4 regions of the Photobacterium piscicola genome follow, and region 4 is predicted to be linked to each of the others. Evidence: predicted binding sites of a transcription regulator. Region 4 holds the regulator's gene; each other region holds the start of a gene.

The links. Region 4 encodes PurR, which represses purine synthesis genes. Its sites were predicted from a motif close to TNANGNAAACGTTTNCNTNA; they were not measured.
Region 1: the regulator PurR is predicted to act here: its motif matches at 3,474-3,493, upstream of ACJZU6_RS02360 (uracil-xanthine permease family protein).
Region 2: the regulator PurR is predicted to act here: its motif matches at 3,356-3,375, upstream of purL (phosphoribosylformylglycinamidine synthase).
Region 3: the regulator PurR is predicted to act here: its motif matches at 1,759-1,778, upstream of purE (5-(carboxyamino)imidazole ribonucleotide mutase).

The regions. Positions count from the first base shown of each region.
Region 1 is NZ_CP175534.1:492,462-498,061, forward strand. It holds gene ompR (two-component system response regulator OmpR) at 1-483, shown strand, start outside; gene envZ (two-component system sensor histidine kinase EnvZ) at 487-1,818, shown strand; gene ACJZU6_RS02360 (uracil-xanthine permease family protein) at 1,904-3,313, opposite strand; gene recG (ATP-dependent DNA helicase RecG) at 3,587-5,600, opposite strand, start outside.
Region 2 is NZ_CP175534.1:2,697,226-2,702,825, reverse strand. It holds gene ACJZU6_RS12825 (LysR substrate-binding domain-containing protein) at 1-654, shown strand, start outside; gene tadA (tRNA adenosine(34) deaminase TadA) at 667-1,200, shown strand; gene ACJZU6_RS12815 (hypothetical protein) at 1,266-1,433, opposite strand; gene mltF (membrane-bound lytic murein transglycosylase MltF) at 1,687-3,153, opposite strand; gene purL (phosphoribosylformylglycinamidine synthase) at 3,544-5,600, shown strand, end outside.
Region 3 is NZ_CP175534.1:297,232-302,831, reverse strand. It holds gene ACJZU6_RS01470 (topoisomerase DNA-binding C4 zinc finger domain-containing protein) at 1-24, shown strand, start outside; gene ACJZU6_RS01465 (5-(carboxyamino)imidazole ribonucleotide synthase) at 87-1,205, opposite strand; gene purE (5-(carboxyamino)imidazole ribonucleotide mutase) at 1,205-1,693, opposite strand; gene tsaC (L-threonylcarbamoyladenylate synthase type 1 TsaC) at 1,887-2,444, shown strand; gene hemF (oxygen-dependent coproporphyrinogen oxidase) at 2,448-3,368, shown strand; gene aroE (shikimate dehydrogenase) at 3,449-4,270, shown strand; gene ACJZU6_RS01440 (DUF1488 domain-containing protein) at 4,277-4,540, shown strand; gene ACJZU6_RS01435 (gamma carbonic anhydrase family protein) at 4,566-5,102, opposite strand; rRNA gene ACJZU6_RS01430 (16S ribosomal RNA) at 5,546-5,600, shown strand, end outside.
Region 4 is NZ_CP175534.1:1,691,716-1,697,315, reverse strand. It holds gene ACJZU6_RS08135 (iron ABC transporter permease) at 1-773, shown strand, start outside; gene ACJZU6_RS08130 (heme ABC transporter ATP-binding protein) at 770-1,561, shown strand; gene purR (HTH-type transcriptional repressor PurR) at 1,941-2,945, shown strand; gene ACJZU6_RS08120 (TfoX/Sxy family DNA transformation protein) at 3,312-3,899, shown strand; gene ACJZU6_RS08115 (carboxymuconolactone decarboxylase family protein) at 4,380-4,949, shown strand; gene ACJZU6_RS08110 (FAD-dependent oxidoreductase) at 4,939-5,600, shown strand, end outside.

The DNA.
Region 1 (5,600 bases), 1.2 Mb from region 4:
CTAATGCTAACGGCGAAAGGCGATGAAGTTGATCGTATTGTCGGGCTTGAAGTCGGTGCAGATGATTATTTACCAAAACCGTTTAATCCACGTGAATTACTTGCCCGTATTCGCGCTGTTTTACGTCGTCAAACCATTGAAGCGCCGGGTGCGCCAAGTGTTTCCAGTAAAGTGATTGAGTTCGGTGAATTCCGTCTAAATCTTGGCACCCGTGAAATGTTCCGCGGTGATGCTCCTATGCCACTGACATCGGGTGAGTTTGCGGTATTAAAAGCCCTTGTAACTAATGCACGTGAGCCAATGTCACGGGATAAATTGATGAACATGGCGCGTGGTCGTGAATATTCAGCAATGGAACGTTCAATTGATGTGCAGATTTCACGTCTACGTCGAATGGTTGAAGAAGATCCTAGTCGTCCGCGTTATATTCAAACGGTATGGGGTTTAGGATACGTGTTTGTCCCTGATGGTCGTGAGGCGTAAGCCATGCGGTTATCGCCCAAAAGTACTTTTGCGCGAACACTGATATTATTAGCTGGCTTGTTAATCGCAAGCCAGATTTTTTCATATCTGACAATCGTCAATTACGCGCTACTTCCTAGTATTCAGCAGTTTAATCGTATTTTAGCGTACGAAGTAAAATTGATGCTGAAAGAAAATATTAAGATGGCTAATGGCCAAACCATCTATCTTGATCGTCCTATTCGACGAGAGTTACTTGAAGAATTAGGTGTGACGTTACATGCGCCTAATTCACCCGGTGCAGCAGAATTTCATGATGCCACTCATATCACTTATTTGAGTGAAGAAATGTCGCGTGAATTACATTCGCCGACTGATGTGCGGTTATTGCTTGGTGCCCATAGTTATGTGCTATGGATGAAAACCGATGCGATGCCAAATTTCTTAATGCGTATTCCGTTGTCTGAATTGCAAGAAGATGATTTTTCTCCTTTATTTCGTTATAGCTTAATTATTGCCTTTTTAGTGATTGCTGGCGGATGGTTATTTATTCGTATTCAAAATCGGCCTTTAGTCGAATTGGAGCAAGCCGCGTTGCAGGTCGGACGGGGGGAAACCCCACCACAATTACCTGAACAAGGTGCATCGGAAATTCGCTCAGTAACCAAAGCTTTTAATCAAATGTCACAAGGGATTAAACAGCTTGAAGATGATCGAGCGCTATTGATGGCTGGTGTCAGCCATGATTTACGAACGCCATTAACCCGGATTCGGTTAGCGACAGAGATGATGTCAGCAGAAGATAGTTATTTAGCTGATTCGATGATCACTGACACTGAAGAGTGTAATGCTATTATTAGTCAGTTTATGGATTATCTTAAATCGACTAAAAAACAAGCCGAAGAAGATGTTGATCTTAATTTGCTGTTAGAAGATGTTGCTCATACTGAAGGTAGCTATGGCAATGTTATCGAGCAGCAATTAACGCTGATTCCCGGCACTGTTTCAGTCAATGCTGTTGCCCTTAAACGTGCAGTTGCAAACTTGGTGATAAATGCCCAACGCTACGGTAATGGCTGGGTTAAACTTTCCAGTGGTGCTTCGGCTGATCGTAAGTCAGCATGGTTTTGTGTTGAAGATAACGGGCCCGGTATTGCCCCGGATCAAGTCACTAAGATGTTCCAACCATTAACTCGTGGTGATTCTGCCCGTGGCAGTGAAACTGAAGGTACGGGTTTAGGATTGGCGATTGTGAAGCGAATTGTTGATCAAAATGAAGGTTCAATTTCGGTGCGTAACCGCAGCGATGGTGGCTTAAGAGTTGAGATCAGTTTGCCGTTACATAAATTGAAGTAATCTTCTGTAACGCAGTCAACGTGGTTATTGGTGAAATAAAAACCCGCTTTCATTGTGAAAAGCGGGTTTTTTTATGAGGTAATAATTAGTGTTCAGTTGCGGTTGCTTCATCAATCAGTTCAATCGATTCAGCATGTTCGTTTGGTAAAATAATATTTAATAAAATCGCAGTAATACCGCCAGCAGCCATACCAGAAGAAAGAATACTTTTTACTATCTCCGGTAAGAATTGCAGTATTTCAGGTTTTTGGGCGATGCCTAATCCCATTGAAAACGATAATGCCATGATTAAAATCGCACGGCGATCAAGATGACAGCGTGAAATTATACGAATCCCTGATGCGGCAATGGTGCCAAACATGACAATGGTTGCGCCGCCCAATACTGGCTCTGGAATCAATTGAACCAAGCTTGCTACATCAGGAAATAACCCTAGTAGAACCAACATTCCTGCGACAAAGTAGCCGATATAACGGCTCGCCACGCCTGTTAATTGAATAATGCCATTGTTCTGGCTAAAGGTTGAATTAGGAAAGCTATTAAACACAGCAGCCATGGCTGAGTTAAGGCCATCAGCAAGAACGCCGCCTTTGATTCGTTTTAAGTACAACGGCCCTTTTACCGGCTGTTCAGATGTTTCTGAGGTTGCCGTAATATCGCCAATGGCTTCCAGTGACGTAACCGCAAACACTATCATTAACGGAATCAATAAACCCCAATCAAAACTAAGTCCATATTGCATTGGCATTGGAATTGCGATTAGGGTATCAGATGTGGTGATGTTGGTATTTATCATCCCTAGTGACCATGCAAGCAAAGTACCCGCCGCCATTGAAATGACAATAGATGACACCCGTAAATAAGGATTTTTAACACGGTTGAGTAATACGATAAAGCCTAATACCGTGCCTGCTAACATCAGATTATCAAGGCTGCCAAAGCTACCGTCGGCAATTGCACTGTAACCGCCACCAATCGAGGTTAGGCCAATCTGAATTAAGGTTAAACCGATTAATGTCACCACAATACCAGACACTAATGGCGTAATTATGCGTTGGGCGTGTTGTAAAATGCGAGAGATAAACACTTCAGTAAAAGCGGCAAAAATAATGGTCCCAAAAATAGCCGCCATCATGGTTTGAATATCAGCACCGCCAGCTTTAAGGGCTAGGCCTGCACCAATAATAGGCCCCAAGAAATTAAAGCTGGTACCTTGAATTGATAATAAACCAGAGCCAATTGGGCCAAAGGTTTTAATTTGAATAAAAGAAGCTATCCCTGATGCCAGTAATGACATACTGACAATAGTATTAGTATCACTCGCGGATAAGCCTAGTGATTGGCAGATGATCAACGATGGCGTAATGACCGCAACAAACATTGCCAGTAAATGTTGTGTGGCAGCAAACAACGTTTGTGGTAGTGGTGGCCTATCATCTAAGCGGTAAATAAGGTCAGAATTTTTTGGCGTTGCGCTAGTGTGATGCTGAGTCATACGTGATCCTAACTGGCACTCTGAAATCCATTATTCGCGCTGAATGGGCGATTATTGTGTTGTTGGCGGTGATCTGTGATTGCTGTTACTCAGAACCAAATCAACACTGGCAGAGCGTAAAGTGGCAAAATTTTGTCGCTATTGTAGTGATCTTTTGAAAAATAGCAATCGTTTGCTTTGTTTTTAATAATGGAGGCTGCTAGGTCTAAATATTAAGAGGAAGTGAATCACGGTTAATTACTTTTGGCTGTTATAACCGTGATAAAAGAGGAGTTAAGCGTTAGAGTAATTTTCACGTTGACCTATCCAACGATCGATAATAGCGCTGGCGTTATCAGGATATTGGTCATGAATATAGCGGGCTAATTTTTGGACTTGAGGAATCAAATATTGGTCGCGAATTAAATCAGCCACTTTAAAATCAGCAATGCCGGTTTGTTTAGTACCCAGTAATTCACCAGGGCCTCGAATTTCAAGATCGCGTTGCGCTATGACAAAGCCATCACTGCTTTCACGTAATACCGCTAAACGTTTCTGAGCTGTTTTGGTCAGTGGCGCATGATAAAGCAACACACAATGGCTGGCAATTTGACCTCGACCAACACGACCTCGAAGCTGGTGTAATTGAGCGAGTCCAAGTCGTTCGGGGTTTTCAATCACCATTAAACTGGCATTGGGTACATCAACCCCAACCTCGATAACGGTAGTCGCTACCAGTAAATCAATTTCCCCAGCTTTAAAGCTTGCCATAATGGCTTGTTTCTCTTTGGGCTTCATGCGACCGTGAACTAAACCTACTTTAAGTTCTGGCAGTAAGCGCGTTAATTCATCGGCAGTATCTGAAGCGGCTTGTGCTTCTAGTACTTCTGACTCATCGATTAAAGTACATACCCAATAAGTCTGTCGACCTTCTTGTTGGCATGCGGCACGAATACGTTCAATTATTTGCGGACGACGGCTATCAGGCAACGCTACTGTTTGAATTGGCGTTCGTCCTGGCGGTAATTCATCAATCACCGAGGTATCCATGTCGGCATAAGCTGTCATGGCAAGAGTGCGCGGAATCGGGGTTGCAGTCATGACTAATTGATGCGGGTAACGTCCATTTGTTGCGCCTTTTTCGCGAAGATCAAGCCGTTGATGGACGCCAAAGCGGTGTTGTTCATCAATAATAATCAGCGCGAGGTTATTAAACACTACTTGGTCTTGAAATAAGGCATGGGTACCAACCACCATTTTGGCCTCACCACTGGCAATTTGCAGCAGCTCTTTTTCACGGGCTTTGCCTTTGAGCTTACCTGCCATCCAGCCAACTTTAATCCCCATCGGGTTAAGCCACTGGGCAAAGTTAAGTGCATGCTGTTCTGCTAATAATTCTGTCGGCGCCATTAATGCAACTTGATAGCCATGTTCAATAGCGCGTAAAGCGGCAAGGGCTGCAACCAAGGTTTTACCTGAGCCTACATCCCCTTGTACTAAGCGCATCATTGGCTGTGATTGGTTTAGATCTGCCTCAATATCTGCTACCACTCGTTGTTGGGCGCCAGTGGGCGTAAACGGTAAGCTGGCAAGCAATTGCTGTTTAAGGCTATCTTGCGGTGTTAATGACCAACTTTGATGTTGCTGACTTTTACTACGTAGCGCCAGCATCGATAAATTTTGGGCCAATAATTCTTCTAAAATAAGTCGTTTCTGAGCGGGGTGCTTTCCTGCATCAAGTTGTTCTAATGAGATATCAGCTGTAGGACGATGCATCAATTGTAATGCTTGAGCAAGGGTCATTTGTTGATCGTATAACCCGGTTGGAAGTAATTCTGTTACGGCTGATTTTTCAAGTAGAGCTAAGGCTTGATCGGTTAAATTACGTAATGTTGTTTGGCGTAAACCATCAGTGGTTGGGTATACCGGAGTGAGGGTTTCTTCGACACTTAATTCGGTCGGCTCTGAAAAAAGGCGGTAATCAGGATGAATGATTTCTAATCCAAATTGGCTGCCTTTAATTTCACCATAGGCTTTAACTTGTTTGCCTTGGCTAAAGCTATTTTTCATCGCGGCATTAAAATTAAAAAACTTTAATGTCACTGAGCCTGTAGTGTCGCCAATTTTTACTGTCAACATCTTACGTTTGCCAAATTGAATACTGCAATGGCTAACTTCACCTTGAACCGTTAAAAATTGGCCAGGAGAGACGCGATTAATCGGCCAAATGCGGGTGCGATCCTCATAACGAAGTGGCAAATGAAACAGCACATCTTGAACATTATTAAGCCCAATTTTATGGAGTTTT
Region 2 (5,600 bases), 1.0 Mb from region 4:
GAGCGTGCAATCAGTAATTTACGCGGTAAGCCACAAGGGTTGATCAAATTAACTGCACCGGTGACTTATGGCGAAAAATACATTATGCCGTTGGTTAATGATTTTATGCTGCAATACCCTGAAGTGGAAGTAACGATTGATTTAACTAACCGTCAAGTTGATTTAGTGGAAGGCAGTTTTGATCTCGCAATTCGTTTAGGGCGTTTGACCAGCTCATCAATGATGGCGAAGCGTTTAACCAGCCGCACCATGTATGTTTGTGCTTCACCCGCTTATTTACAGAAATTTGGTATTCCACATTCATTATCTGAATTACGTCAGCATAATTGCTTGATTGGTAACTACGATCACTGGCGCTTCCAAGAATCAGGTAAAGAAAAAAGTATTCGTGTTAGCGGTACCCTTAATTGTAATAGTGGTTATGGTTTACGTGATGCGGTGATTAAAGGGATCGGCTTAGCGCAATTACCTGACTATTATATAGATAAGGATTTAGAATCAGGGGCTATTGTTCCTATTTTAACGAATTACCAAGAGCCTGATGAAGGCATTTGGGCGCTTTACCCGCATAACCGTCATTTATCACCTAAAGTGAGAATGTTGGTGGATTACCTTGCAGAGCAATTACCTCACATTAGCCATTATGATTTGTAAGTACTTATACGGATGTTAAATAAAGAATTAGATGCTGAGGATTCAGCAGTAACAGACGATGTTTTTATGCGTCGTGCAATGGAATTAGCCGCTCTAGCTGAAGCTGAAGGCGAAGTGCCTGTTGGTGCGGTAGTGGTACATGATGGCGTGATCATTGGCGAAGGCTGGAATCGCTCTATTGGTCATCATGATGCGACCGCCCATGCTGAAATGATGGCATTACGTCAAGCAGGACAAATGCTACAAAACTACCGTCTTATTGATACGACATTGTATGTCACTTTAGAGCCGTGTCCGATGTGCGCTGGGGCTATTGTTCATAGTCGTGTTGGAAAAGTGGTGTTTGGTGCTCATGATGCTAAAACTGGAGCGGCGGGCAGTGTTATGAATTTGCTTAGTTATGAAGGTGTTAATCATCATGTGCTATTTCAGGGTGATGTATTAGCAACGGAATGCCGAGCGCAGTTACAAGCTTTTTTTAAGCGCCGTCGTGCCGAGAAAAAAGCGGCTAAATTATTAGCAAGGCAACAGCAACATGATGATTGAGTTCAGTTAAATCGAATAAGCTTGGTGGTGATTTATTATTAGATAAATGATTCCAAGCTTATTAGCTAATAGCTTGGGCTGCTATGTTCTGCCGTTGCCGTCAGAATACAACTGCGCTGACGCCATAGAATTTTTTTACGGATATTACTACTTAGACGTTTGCGACGTGTTGCTGCGGTTGTGAGGTGTTTAGCAATGCGCGGTGTTTTTGATCTTAATTTGATAACTTTCATGGTTCCATCCATAGCGTTGACATAACGGTCAAAGCATTCTTCAGCAAATAAGATATCGCTGACGCCGTTAATAATGTCATTGTTGATACAATGTATTTATTATGCATAACAATGCATCTTTTGATAGTGATCTTTATAGGTTCATCATCAAACGTTGATCAAACTCTCATTGTGTAAAAAATGAGTCGATTATTCTAAATCGACGTCGATAAATACGATTAAATCACTATCTCTGATTCAGAAGAGTGCATGATTACTCAACGATGATAGATGGTGGTGATGGCGTTGGTGTAATCGTTTGTAGGCCATCAACAATTTTTAAATTATCACTTTCAAATTGACGACTATGAGCCCGTTCATAACCAATAATACTTTGGTAGTAACGTCGAATCCCTTCAACATAATTCAGTGCTTCATTGCCACGTGCATAACCATAACGTGATTGAATATAATATTTACGTTGACCTAATAATGGTAAGCGTTGCTTAACATCGACCCAAGTATCAGGATTTCCTCCTTGTGCTTTGGTGAGTCGACGAGCGTCCATTAAATGTCCAAAGCCAACATTATAAGAAGCGAGCGCAAACCAGACTTTTTCATGTTCTTCGACACTGTCAGGGACGCGGGCGATCATCTTTCGCAGGTACTCACTGCCGCCACGAATGCTTTGTTCAGGATCTAAACGGTTAGTGACCCCTACTGATTCTGCCGTCGGTAAGGTGAGCATCATCATGCCACGGACACCCGTTGGTGATATTGCCTGTGGATCCCAATGTGATTCTTGATAAGAAAGCGCGGCTAATAAACGCCAATCAAAGCCATTAGCATATTGTTTAAATAAGGCTTCCCACTGGGGTAAGGTGGTATTAACTGCGCGTAAAAAAGCACGAGTATCAACATAATCAAATTGATCGATATGACCGAAATATTTCTCTTCCAGCAGCGTCATGGTGCCGTTTTTCTTCATCTGTCCAAAAAATTCAATCATTAATGCATACAAACTGTCGTTACCACTTTGTTTTACAAACCAGCTTACTGGCTCGTCTTGTGTCAGTTCAAGAGCGATAGCAATATCAGGATGAATACGTTGCAATAACGCCACGTCAACAGAATCGGCAACGGTATAATCAAGTTCACCTGTCGCGACTTTAATTAATAGATCGTTAATGTCTGATTCTGGAATTGATTGCCATTTCAAGGTTGGGTGAGTGGTACGAATAAGCTTTAATTTTTGTTCATGACTTGAGCCTTTGACAACAGCTAAGCGTTTATTATTTTGAGCTAATTCATCAAGATTACGCGGTCGACGTTGGCCTTTTTTATACACCACGATTTGGCTAGCGTAATAATACGCTGGTGCGGGATGATAGCCTTGAAGACGATCGGGCGTCACTGTAAGCCCTGCGGCAATAATATCAATATCGCCGCGTTCTAATGCGGGAAATAATTCAGAGAGGGTAAACATCGCTGTGATCTCAAGTTTAACCCCGAGCTTTTTAGCAAAGGTCTGTGCCAGTTCATAATCTAGCCCGGTTGGACCTTCTGCGCCGATATAATAAGACAGTTGATTATTTAACGTTCCTACTCGTAATACACCACTATCTTGAATTTTCTCAAGGCTGGTGGGCGTGTTCTCTTGCCATTGACAGCCATTGGTTAATATCGCAAGTAACAGCAGACTTATAAAACGACGAAGTAGAGTGAACAACTGAATATTTATCAACTAAGCGGACCTAATCTGAACATTAATGTTCTTTATATCAAACCCTGTTAATTGCGCAAAGTTGAACTGTTCAGTTAATGATCATAATTTAGAGATCGGAATGGATTAAGGGACATTATCCTATTTCACGGTTAAAAAATGACCCAAAAATAAGATGGAATAGTGTTTTTTTGATATTTTGATTAAGATTGAAAAAAAAACACGCAAACGGTTGCGTCAGGTGTTACGTCACAAATTTTTTTCCCTTATACTAGGCACTCGTGAATAACGTTGTGATAGTTAAGCAGTGAATAGTCTTGTACTAGGTGCTATTGAGATAAGTTTCTACGGTTTGAAATTTACCTCAATATCACTTTTTTTAATCTGCTAATCGAGAGACCTTTGCACATGGAAATTTTGCGTGGTTCACCCGCTTTGTCTGAGTTTCGCGTTAATAAGTTACTTGAGCGTTGTCATGAGTTAGATCTGCCAATTACTCATATCTATGCTGAGTTTGCCCATTTTGCTGATGTGGTGACAACGCTAACCGCTGATGAACAAGCTAAACTTACCCGTCTACTCACATACGGTCCAACGATTGCAGAGCACGAGCCTAAAGGTTTATTGCTACTTGTTACTCCTCGTCCTGGCACGATTTCTCCTTGGTCTTCAAAATCGACCGATATTGCACGTAATTGTGGTTTAACAACGATTAAACGTCTTGAGCGTGGTACAGCATATTATGTTGAATCATCATTACCACTTACTGCAGCACAATTGGATGACTTAAAAGCGCTACTTCATGATCGGATGATGGAAGTGGTGACCGATAATGTTGAAGCCGCGGGCGCATTATTTATACAAGCACAACCGGCAGCAGTGAAAAGTGTTGATATTCTAACGGGTGGCCGTCAAGCATTAGAGCAAGCGAATCTCACCTTAGGCCTTGCATTGGCTGAAGATGAAATTGATTACTTGGTTGAAAATTTTACCAAGCTTGAGCGTAATCCCAATGACATTGAATTAATGATGTTTGCTCAGGCGAACTCAGAGCATTGCCGTCATAAGATCTTTAATGCCGATTGGACGATTGATGGTGTCGATCAACCAAAATCATTATTTAAAATGATCAAAAACACCTATGAGCATAACCATGAGCACGTGTTGTCTGCTTATAAAGACAATGCTGCGGTTATGGAAGGGTCTCACGTTGGGCGTTTTTTCCCTGATCCACAATCACGTCAATATACTTATCATCAAGAAGATACCCATATTTTGATGAAAGTTGAAACCCATAATCACCCAACAGCAATTTCACCGTGGCCGGGTGCAGCAACAGGCTCTGGCGGTGAAATTCGTGATGAGGGCGCAACCGGTATTGGCGGCAAACCCAAAGCGGGTTTAGTTGGTTTTACTGTATCAAACTTGCGTGTGCCTGGTTTTGAACAGCCGTGGGAAACCGATTTTGGTAAACCAGATCGTATCGTGACAGCACTTGATATCATGTTAGAAGGCCCACTGGGTGGCGCGGCATTTAATAACGAATTTGGTCGTCCTAATCTACTGGGTTATTTCCGTACTTACGAAGAAAAAGTCACTTCTCACGCTGGTGAAGAAATCCGTGGTTATCATAAGCCAATTATGATTGCGGGTGGCATGGGTAATATTCGTGCTGATCATGTGCAGAAAAAAGAAATACCTGTTGGCGCCAAGTTAATTGTGCTTGGCGGCCCAGCAATGAACATTGGTCTTGGTGGTGGTGCGGCGTCATCAATGGCATCAGGACAATCAGCAGAAGATTTAGATTTTGCTTCAGTGCAGCGTGAAAACCCAGAAATGGAACGTCGTTGTCAGGAAGTGATCGATGGTTGTTGGCAGATGGGCGATGACAACCCAATAGCTTTTATTCACGATGTAGGCGCGGGTGGTATTTCTAACGCTTTACCTGAATTAGTTAACGATGGTGAGCGTGGTGGTAAATTTCAATTACGTGATGTGCCTAATGATGAACCAGGCATGAGCCCACTTGAGATTTGGTGTAATGAATCACAAGAGCGTTATGTATTAGCAATTGCGCCTGAAAATATGGCTACGTTTGATGCTATTTGTCAGCGTGAGCGTGCCCCTTATGCGGTGGTGGGTGAAGCCACAGCTGAGCGTCATTTAAGCCTTGAAGATAGTCATTTTGATAACACCCCGATTGATATGCCAATGGATATTTTATTGGGTAAAGCGCCGAAGATGCACCGTGATGCACAAACGCTGACAGTAGTTGGGCTGCCGCTTGATCGCAGTGAGATCACCATTGAAGCTGCAACGCAACGTGTTTTACGTCTGCCTGCCGTCGCAGAAAAAACGTTTCTAATCACCATTGGTGATCGTAGTGTGACAGGCCTAGTTGCACGTGATCAAATGGTCGGTCCTTGGCAGGTGCCAGTGGCTAACTGTGCAGTAACAGCGGCAAG
Region 3 (5,600 bases), 1.4 Mb from region 4:
GCTTATCAGGATACTGAAAAATAGCGATAATATTGAATAATATCAATAAGCCTGCATTACGATGCAGGCTTTTTTGTTTACGGTATTTAGCGTGGTAATGTCGGAAAATCTTGTGGTGATAACTGCTGCCCTAACAATATTAATTGGTATTGCAGTTGTTCGGGTGTTGCAGCACAAATATTGATATGCCCCATTTTCCGGCCAGCCCGTTTTTCTTTGCCATACCAATGCACATGACAGTTTTCTAAAGCCAATACCGCCCTCGGTACGCTATCTTGTCCTAAAATATTAAGCATGGCGCTTGGACGAATAAGCTCGGTGCCACCTAATGGCAAGTCACAAACCGCACGAAGATGGTTTTCAAACTGACACGTTTGTGCCCCTTGTTGCGTCCAATGGCCTGAGTTATGAACGCGAGGTGCAATTTCATTGACCAATAAATCACCATTAACTTCAAAAAACTCTAAAGCTAATACGCCAATATAATTAAGTTGTTCAGCAACCGCGGTAAACATCTGTTGCGCTTGTTGTTGCAGTGTGGTGTCACCAACAATGGCTGTTGAAAGGCTGAGTACGCCATCAGTGTGTACATTTTCACTGAGGGTATAGGTTTTAATCTCACCTATAGCATTACGAACCCCAATTAAAGACACTTCGCGATCAAAACCTATCCATTTTTCGGCCACAATCGCCTGGTTATTGGTTGCAGCAATGCAGTGCACCATTTCGTTCCATACTGATTCAATTTGATCGTGAGTTTTTAAGCGCCATTGGCCTTTGCCGTCATAACCGCCTAAAGCACTTTTTAGCACCATAGGTAGGCCTAAGGTCGTGATAGCGGTATCGAGATCTGCACGAGTATTAATAACAAAATAGGGCGCATTGGCAACGTTGGCATGATCTAATAATGTTTTTTCGATACGACGATCGCCACCGGCCTTGATGGCATCTGGATGAGGCTTAAATTTACCACTTGCGGCGCAGAGCGATAAAATATCTGAGGGTATATGTTCAAATTCAGCAGTGATCACATCGACAGTAGCAATGGCTTCAATCAGTGAGAGTGATTGGCGTTGTTGAGTCAGTGGGTGTACAACATTAGCACTAACAACATCATAGGCGATGACAGTAATATTTAATGGTGCACCAGCTAACGCCATCATTCGTGCTAACTGCCCAGCACCCAGTACTAATACTTGATTCATTATGCATCCTCAGTAGGATTTGGGTTATCAAGTACGGTATCTGTTTGTTGTTGTCGGAACGCTTCCACTGCAGCTAAAACTTCGGGGTTATGCGTGGCAATGATTTGGGCTGCTAATAATCCTGCATTCGCAGCACCCGCTTCACCAATCGCGAGCGTGCCAACTGCAATCCCTTTTGGCATTTGTACTATCGACAGCAATGAATCCATGCCCTTTAAAGCGCGAGATTGAACGGGAACGCCTAGCACTGGCAAACTGGTAAAAGCGGCAGTCATACCGGGTAAATGTGCCGCACCGCCAGCACCAGCAATAATGACACTAATACCACGGCTACGTGCTGTTTCAGCGTATTCCGCTAATAGGTGAGGAGTTCGGTGGGCTGAAACCACTTTAGTTTCGTAGGCAACATTGAAGCGTTCTAGCATTTCCGCTGCATGTTGCATGGTTGGCCAATCAGATTTTGATCCCATGATAATTCCAACTTTCATTCCAATCTCCTATAGGTAATGAACAACTAAAGTGTAACTTACGCCATTATACGGTGATTTAGCGCAAAGGAAAACGTTTGCGTTGGTAAAGTTACGCTATGATTAACCATCAATGGTGTTGTTACGCATGTGTCGGTATGATGATTACCATAACTAAAAATAAAATATCAGCTGAATAAAAACAGGGGAATTTGTGGCAAATATTACACAAGTCGTTACAGCACTAAAGCAAGGTCAAGTGATTGGTTACCCAACAGAAGCTGTGTTTGGTGTCGGTTGTGATCCTGATAATCAACAGGCTGTTAATAAACTATTGGCATTGAAACAACGGCCAATGGAAAAAGGTTTGATCTTAATTGCCGCTGATTATGAGCAGTTATTGCCGTATATCGATGATAGCCAATTAACACCGCAACAAAAACAAGCGGTGTTAGCCTCATGGCCGGGGCCTGTTACGTGGGTAATGCCAACTAAAGCCAATGTTCCTGTTTTTTTAACGGGCCAGTTTTCGACCATCGCAGTTCGAGTGACCGCGCATCCGTTAGTTCAACAACTTTGTCGTGAATTTGGTAAACCGATAACCTCAACCAGTGCTAATTTAACCGGACTTGAGCCGGGGCGTACAGTGGCTGATGTAGAACAACAGCTAGGGGATCAACTAGCTGCAATATTGAATGGTGAGACGGGAGGACGTAATAATCCTTCTGAAATTCGTGATGCCCAAACGGGTAATATTTTCCGTCAGGGGTAATAAATGATTGATCGTAACCAGATAGATCTAAATAAAACTGCCGTAAAAACTTTTTTGCTTCAACTTCAAGACACTATTTGTCAGGCTTTGGTACAACAAGATGGCAGTGCTGAGTTTGAACAAGATCAATGGCAGCGCGAGCAAGGTGGTGGTGGTCGTAGTCGTGTATTACGCAATGGGGCGGTATTTGAGCAAGCTGGAGTTAACTTTTCTCATGTTTATGGTGATGAGATGCCAGCTTCTGCAACCGCTCATCGTCCAGAACTTGCGGGACGACGGTTTGAAGCGATGGGGGTATCATTAGTGATTCATCCTCATAATCCTTATGTGCCGACATCCCATGCTAATGTGCGATTTTTTATCGCAGAAAAAGACGGTGAAGCGCCGGTGTGGTGGTTTGGTGGTGGGTTTGATTTAACGCCTTTTTATCCGTTTGATGATGATTGTCAGCATTGGCATGATACTGCGAAAGCGATCTGTGCACCGTTTGGTGATGATGTTTATTCACAGCATAAAGCATGGTGTGATAAATACTTCTTTTTACCTCATCGTGATGAAACACGAGGTATTGGGGGGCTGTTCTTTGATGATCTCAACCTATGGGGCTTTGAAAAATGCTTTGCTTATACTCAAGCGGTTGGTCATGGTTTTATTGATGCTTATATACCGATTGTTGCTCAACGGTATGGGTTACCTTATGGTGAACGTGAGCGTGAATTTCAGCTTTACCGTCGTGGGCGCTATGTTGAATTTAACTTAGTGTATGATCGTGGCACCCTGTTTGGTTTGCAAAGTGGTGGTCGTACTGAATCTATTTTAATGTCGATGCCACCTTTAGCGCGCTGGGAATATTGTTATCAACCCCTGCCAGATTCGGCAGAAGCACGTTTGAGTTGTGATTATCTTCACCCTCGAGAATGGTAAATTGGCAGCAGCAATGTTTGGCAGTAATTTCATCCAGTGGTAGGGTCGATATATCGGCCCTTTTATTTGAGTAATGGACTATGGACAAATATATCGTGGTGGGCAATCCCATCAATCACAGTAAATCTCCTTTCATTCATACCCTTTTTGCCCGTCAAACCAGCCAGAAGATGGAATATTGTAGTCAGTTAGTGGCACTCGATGGTTTTGTAACTGCAATGGATGCTTTTTTTGCTGATGGTGGCAAAGGCTGTAATATTACGGTGCCTTTTAAAGAACAAGCCTTTGAGTACGCGACCCAACTTACGCAACGGGCTCAATTAGCGGGTGCAGTAAATACGTTAAAACGCCTCGATGATGGCGGTATATTAGGTGATAACACCGATGGTGAAGGCTTGGTGCAGGATTTATTGCAACAACAGGTCGCACTGAAAGATAAACGTATTTTATTAATCGGTGCTGGCGGTGCTGCGCGAGGGGTGATTTTACCTTTATTAGCTCAGCAGCCACAGACACTCATTATAACTAATCGAACGTTGACCAAAGCCCAACAGTTAGCGGCACTATTTACCGAATATGGTGATATTGAAGCGTTATCTTTTGATGCTTTAGGTGAGCAGAGTTTTGACGTGATCATTAATTCAACTTCAGCGAGTCTGAGTGGTCATGTTCCTGCCGTGCCAACAGCTGTTATCGGTCAACATACCTGTTGTTATGACATGGTCTACGGTTCAAGTGTGACGGCATTTAATCTCTGGGCGCAACAATACAATGCGCTTAAAACGATTGACGGTTTAGGAATGTTAGTCGGACAAGCCGCAGAAAGTTTTATGCTATGGCGAGGATTACGCCCAGGGGCTAAACAAGTACAACGTGAATTAAGACGCCTTTTACAAGAGTAAAATTACATGAACCAAAATATATTATTTGCTGATATTCAAACTTGGCATTCAGATCAGCAAGCTATTCACTTTCCAGCCCAGCAAGGTGGCGCACTGATCAATTGTTGGTTGCCATTATCATGGTTACAACAGCAAAGTGAATGCGCATTATCAACACCAGAAGCTATTATCACGACTTTTATTGAATATCGATTTGATATTGAAGATATTGCTGAAGCCATGATTGAGGATGAAGATTTTAATGATAATGGCGATATTGTTATTAAATAAATAGCATCACCACGACCAGGTATAATTATTGGCTAAGGTATTCATCCTTTAATTGAACATAATTAGTTGCTGATTGAGTTAATGACATTAATTCTTGTTCTGTCAGAGGCCGGATTTGTTTAACAGGACTTCCTATATAAAGGAAGCCAGAACAAAGCCGTTTCTTTGGTGGAACTAAACTTCCCGCTCCAATAATGACATCATGTTCAATAATGGCACCATCTAAAATAATGGTTCCCATACCTACTAAGACACGATCTTCAATCTTACAGCCATGCAACATCGCTTTATGACCCACAGTTACATCATTACCTATAATAAGTGGATATCCATCAGGGTTTGTAGTGCTAACTCGACTAACGTGCAGAATGGAACCATCTTGAATATTACTGCGTTGGCCAATATGAATGTGATTAACATCCCCACGCGCAACAACCAAAGGCCACAAACTACTGTCTGTTCCAATGTTAACCTTACCAATAATGACTGCTGTGATATCTATATAGACATTATCGGCTAGCTGTGGCGTGTGATTTTGGTAATGGCGAAGAGCAAATGTCATAACAATGCTTAATTAGTCAAATTATGGTTTTACCATAACTAATATTTCGAGTGATTAACAACCAAAAAAGTAGCGGTTGATCGTTATTTGGACGTTCGGGCAAATATGACAAATTTATTGTACTTTAGCCCTTGCTAATGTGATCGAACTCTCTATACTACGACCTCACTGACACGGAGCAAGCCATTGGCTAGCAACGAAATCAGTGTTGTTCTTTAACAATTTGACCATGCAATCTGTGTGGGCACTCGTTGAATAGTTAAGTCGAAAGATTTATCAATGAACTGAGTGACCAATACAAATAACTACGGTTATTTGGCACAGTCAATTCATTACCATTCTGTTCCTCTTTGTAGAAACAGAAGCGGTAATAGCTTTAAAATTACATTAGTAGTTTTGAAGTCAGTATTCATTGAGCCGTCTCGAAAGAGACAACAAAACTTTAATTGAAGAGTTTGATCATGGCTCAGATTGAACGCTGGCGGCAGGCCTAACACA
Region 4 (5,600 bases):
ATCCTCTTGCCGATCCGGGCATTATTGGTATTTCAGGAGGTGCTGGCCTAGGTGCTGCGTTTGCGATCATTTTATTTGCCCCATTAATGGCGCAATACCCTTTATTAATGAATATTGGTGCTGTGCCCTTCTTCGCTTTTTTGGGTGGCGCGCTGAGCACATATTTGGTATATCACCTCGGCACTGATAAAAACGGCACATCTGTCGTGGTAATGCTATTAGCAGGTGTCGCAATTGGTGCTATTTCTGGTGCTGGTTTGGGGCTACTTAACTATATTGCCGATGATCAAGCGCTACGTGATTTTTCATTATGGTCAATGGGATCACTTGCAGGGGCGACTTGGTCAAGTATCTGTCTTGCCTTTGTGAGCCTCATTGTTATCTATTATTATTGTTATCGCCAAGCTAATGCATTGAACGCCTTTTTATTAGGAGAAGCTGAAGCCCGCCATATGGGAGTGGATGTTCAACATCTAAAGCGCAGTTTAATTATTGTATGTGCTGCTGGTGTGGGGATTACCGTTGCTATTACAGGTCCTATTGGCTTTATTGGTCTGGTGATCCCCCATTTAGGGCGCATGATTTCAGGCCCTAATCATAAAACATTATTGCCAATCTCAGCTATTCTAGGTGCTTTAATTTTACTTGTCGCAGATATGATCGCGCGTAGTGCGTTTGCACCACAAGAACTCCCCGTTGGTATTATTACCGCTATTTTAGGCGCTCCATTCTTCATTTATCTATTGAATAAACAAAAAGGCAGAATCGCATGACGGTAACCTCTGCACGCCCAACTGTCATTTCGGCACGTGATTTGCAATTAACATTGGCAGGAAAAGTATTATTAGATGACTTTAATATTGATATAAAAGCGGGTGAAATAACGGCGCTACTTGGGCCTAATGGCGCAGGAAAAAGCACGTTACTTAAAATACTCTGCGGTGAAATGACACCTGAAAATGGGCAGGTTACATTTTTTAATCGCGATATTGAAGATTGGCAACGATCTGAATTGGCGTGCCATTTAGGTATTTTACCGCAACACAGTTCGCTGTCTTTCGCCTTTACCTGTAAAGAAGTGGTTGAACTTGGCACTATGCCGCTATGTTTGTCACGCCAAGAAATTGACGATATCACCCTCACAACCATGCGTAATACTGATGTTCTTCATCTTGCACCACGCTTATATCCCACGTTATCAGGGGGTGAAAAACAACGAATCCATTTCGCACGCGTGCTAACACAACTCAGTCAAGCTGATGATAAATGTATTCTAATGTTAGATGAGCCAACATCTGCCTTAGATCTCGCCCACCAGCATAAAACGCTACAAATGGCACAAACCATGGCAGCAAAAGGTGCCGCGGTTATCATCGTATTACATGATCTCAACTTAGCTGCGCAATATGCTCAACGTATGGTCATTATTCAACACGGTAAGATTCAAGCCGATGGATCACCATGGCAAGCATTACAGCCTGAAATAATTAACAATGTCTACGGTTGGAACATTTCCGTACATCCCCACCCTGTTCATGGTTATCCTTATCTACTATCCTAGTATTAAAGTTCATCGTCTTTTTGATTATCTCTTGTAAATTTCAGTAAAATTACTGAAATTTACGATTTTTTGTTGATAGTTATCAAATAATTTACTCCCAGACAATTGAAACGTTGCACTACGCGTAACACTCAGTAAAATGTGAACGCAAGCGATTACACTTGAAAAATATGCAATAATTATAAAGCCGCGAATAAATGCGGCTTTTAGTGTTAATACTATTTAAGTATGCAGTAGACACATTATTGGTGCCAAATTGAATAATTAACGAGAGACTTTACCGAAAAACATTGAATTATATTCATCTCAGTAATTACTCAATTTGGTACCTCACGATTAGCTAGAAACATCTCTAGCACCCATTATTAGAAGAATAAATATGGCAACCATTAAAGATGTTGCACGTATGGCTGGCGTTTCAACTACAACAGTTTCACACGTGATCAATAAAACGCGCTTTGTCGCAGAAGCAACACAGAAAAAAGTACTTGCTGCTGTTGAAGAGCTTAACTACGCACCAAGTGCTGTTGCGCGTAGCCTAAAATGTAATACAACCCGTACAATTGGCATGCTAGTCACTAAGTCAACCAACCCTTTTTTTGCTGAGGTTGTACATGGTGTTGAAGAGTATTGCTACCGTGAAGGTTACACGCTCATTTTATGTAACACTGAAGGTAACCTTTCTAAGCAATATGATTATTTGCGCATGCTTGCAGAAAAGCGTGTCGATGGCTTATTGGTAATGTGTTCTGATCTTGATCAGAAATTACTGGATTTACTTGAGCGTCAAAAAGACCTACCAATGGTAGTGATGGATTGGGGTCCAGAAAGCCCACATACTGATAAAATTCAGGATAATGCTGAGCAAGGTGGCTACATTGCGACTAAGTATTTTATCGATCATGGTCATAGCCGTATCGGTTGTTTATCAGGCCACAACGATAAATCAACGTGTCGTGAACGTCTAAAAGGCTTTAATAAAGCAATGGCAGAAGCAAACTTAGCAGTTAACGAAAACTGGATTCTTGAAGGTGACTTTGAGTGTGATTCAGCCGTTGAAGCTGCTGAGAAGTATATTGCAATGACAGATCGCCCAACCGCCATTTTCTGTTTCAATGATATTATGGCAATGGCACTGATCAGTACTTTTGAACAAGCAGGGTTACGCGTTCCTGGTGATATTTCAATTATTGGCTACGACAATATTGATCTTGCGCCTTACTTCGCGCCACCATTAACAACTATCCATCAGCCAAAGCGTCGTTTAGGTAAAACCGCCATTAAGATTTTAATGGAACGCATGAAGAACAAAGATCATGAACCTCAAATCTTTGAAATGACGCCAGCCATCGTTGAGCGCAAGTCAGTAAAGGATTTACGCTAACACGCCCCCTTTTGATTGAGCCAATATTTTTATTGGCTTTTTTATAGCTAATGAATTTCGCTCGATGATCCTACAAAAAATATCTTATTCTCAAAAACATGAACAAACTCACAGATTCATCAGCTTTAATTAATATTAAAACTTACCTTTTTAAAAGATCGAATATAATAGGTCTTGTAAATACATATAATAGTAAGCAAAAGACTTACAAATTATAAATAATACTTCTATATTGATAATATTATTTATAAAGTGATACATGGATGATTTAGAGTAGGAAAATTCTCTCGTAAATAACTTTAATAATAAGTCAATTTACGACTACTTTAATGTTAGGTGACACTCATTTATTCACCGAGTAGAAGTATGGATAAACCAATATTAAAAAACTCATTAAAATTATTAGACCATTTAGGTAATGTTAAATCGCGTTCTATATTTGGTGGCTTTGGTATTTTCGCAGGCGAAGCAATGTTCGCACTTGTGGTTAATAATAAACTTCACCTAAGAGCAAACGCTAAAACTGAAGAGGAGTTTCAACAAGCGGGATTAGAACCGTACATCTATAAGAAACGTGGGTTTCCTGTAATAACTAAACATTACGCAATTCTTGATGAATGGTGGGAAGAACCTGAAAAAATAATAGAGCAAGCTAAATATTCTCTTGAAGCAGCACTTGCTGATAAAAAAGCAAAAGAATGTTGCGCGCCAGCTAGGATAAAAGATTTACCTAACTTACGCCTATCAAATGAAAGAATGCTCAAAAAAGCAGGTATTCAAACTATTGATCAACTATACGATCTTGGTGCACTCAACGCCTATAAGGCATTACAAAAAACACAAGAGGCATCATTAAGTTTAGAATTATTATGGGCTCTAGAAGGTGCTATACATGGCCAACATTGGTCTGTAATACCAGAAAGTAGACGTAACGAACTGCTCGCAAAACTATAATAAATATATTCGTCAACTGGCTAAGTGACGCTTAAGAATAAAGAGGCTCAGTGCCTCTTTAATTTATTTTATTCGATATCTGCATATAATCTTTCCAAACTATCCTTACTTGAACCTGCACTTCCTCTGAACACATCTTACTGTGTACATTAATTATACAGCACAATTAAAAATACACATTCCATGAAGAAATAGTTATCCAAGATCCTGTTTATTCTTTATATCGAAAATCATAGATACATCCTTCATAAAAACGTATTTTTAACGTTCTTGAACGAATATTTATCCAATACCACACTAAAGCATCATTCACCACATAAAATGTAACAATTCATACATTCATTATTGTTATTTGTTCTTTGTTATATCTAATAATTTTTTGAATAATAAAAATTTTTGTCATTAAATGAAATACAATATCACTTCCCTCGGTCTTGCTACTTAATAGTCGATGTGATTCTCATTTAATAAGGACATACCTTGCGTATATTAACCAAAAAAACATTCTCATTATGGGTCAAACCTTTGCTATGGCTTCAAAAACGCCATTTTGGCAATATTCTCAATCCCGCGAAACTATGGGGACAAAAACCAGTGCTTTTCTGGTTAGTGGCTTTGTTCTTTGGTTACCTTGATCGTAAAAAATCACCGATTGATGCAGTGATACGTTCATTAGTCTGTGTACGAGTATCACAACTAAATGATTGTGCTTTCTGTGTTGACGCTAATGGCATGAAATTAGCAGAGCGCTGCCATTCATTAGAAAAAATTAAAGCACTTGCACACTGGCAATCTTCTGATCACTTTTCAGAGCAAGAACAAGCAGTGTTAGCTTATACCGAAGCAATGACTCTTAGCGATCAACATGTCAGTGATGAAATGCTAGCAGCGCTTGCAACATGGTATAGCAGCGATGATATTATTGAATTAACCGCATTAGTGAGTTTTCAAAATTTATCCGCTAAGTTTAATACTGCGCTAGATGTTCCTGCACAAGGTTTTTGCTCATTACCTATTCAGCCTCAACAAAGGAGCCACGATGAAAAGTAATAAACTTTTGTTGCTTACCGTTATATTGGCAATTATTGGCACTTGGTTTTATTTTGACCTTGGCCAATACCTTACCCTTGAAGCGGCTAAACGTGAACAATTAACCCTGCAAGACTATATTATTGAAAATCCAATTACATCTTATATTGGCTTTTTTAGTTTATATATTTTAGTCACTGCTCTGTCTATTCCTGGCGCATCAATATTAACCTTATTAGGCGCAGCTTTATTTGGTTTCTGGGCCAGCCTAATTATGGTGTCTTTTGCCAGTACAATAGGCGCAACACTGGCCTTTCTATCTAGTCGTTTTATTTTACGTGATTGGGTACAAGCAAAATTTGGTAATCGCTTAACAACCTTAAATGATGGCATAAAGAAAGAAGGCGGATTTTATCTGCTGAGTTTACGTTTAATTCCTGTTTTCCCTTTTTTCCTTATTAATCTTTTAATGGGATTAACCATAATTAAAACCCGTACTTTTTTCTGGGTTAGCCAATTAGGAATGTTAGCGGGTACTGCCGTTTATATTAATGCGGGTACTCAACTTGGAAAAATAGATTCACTCAGTGGCATCATCTCTGCCCCCGTTTTATTCTCTTTAGTTCTACTTGGCATTTTCCCATTACTTACAAAATGGATCATGAAAACAAC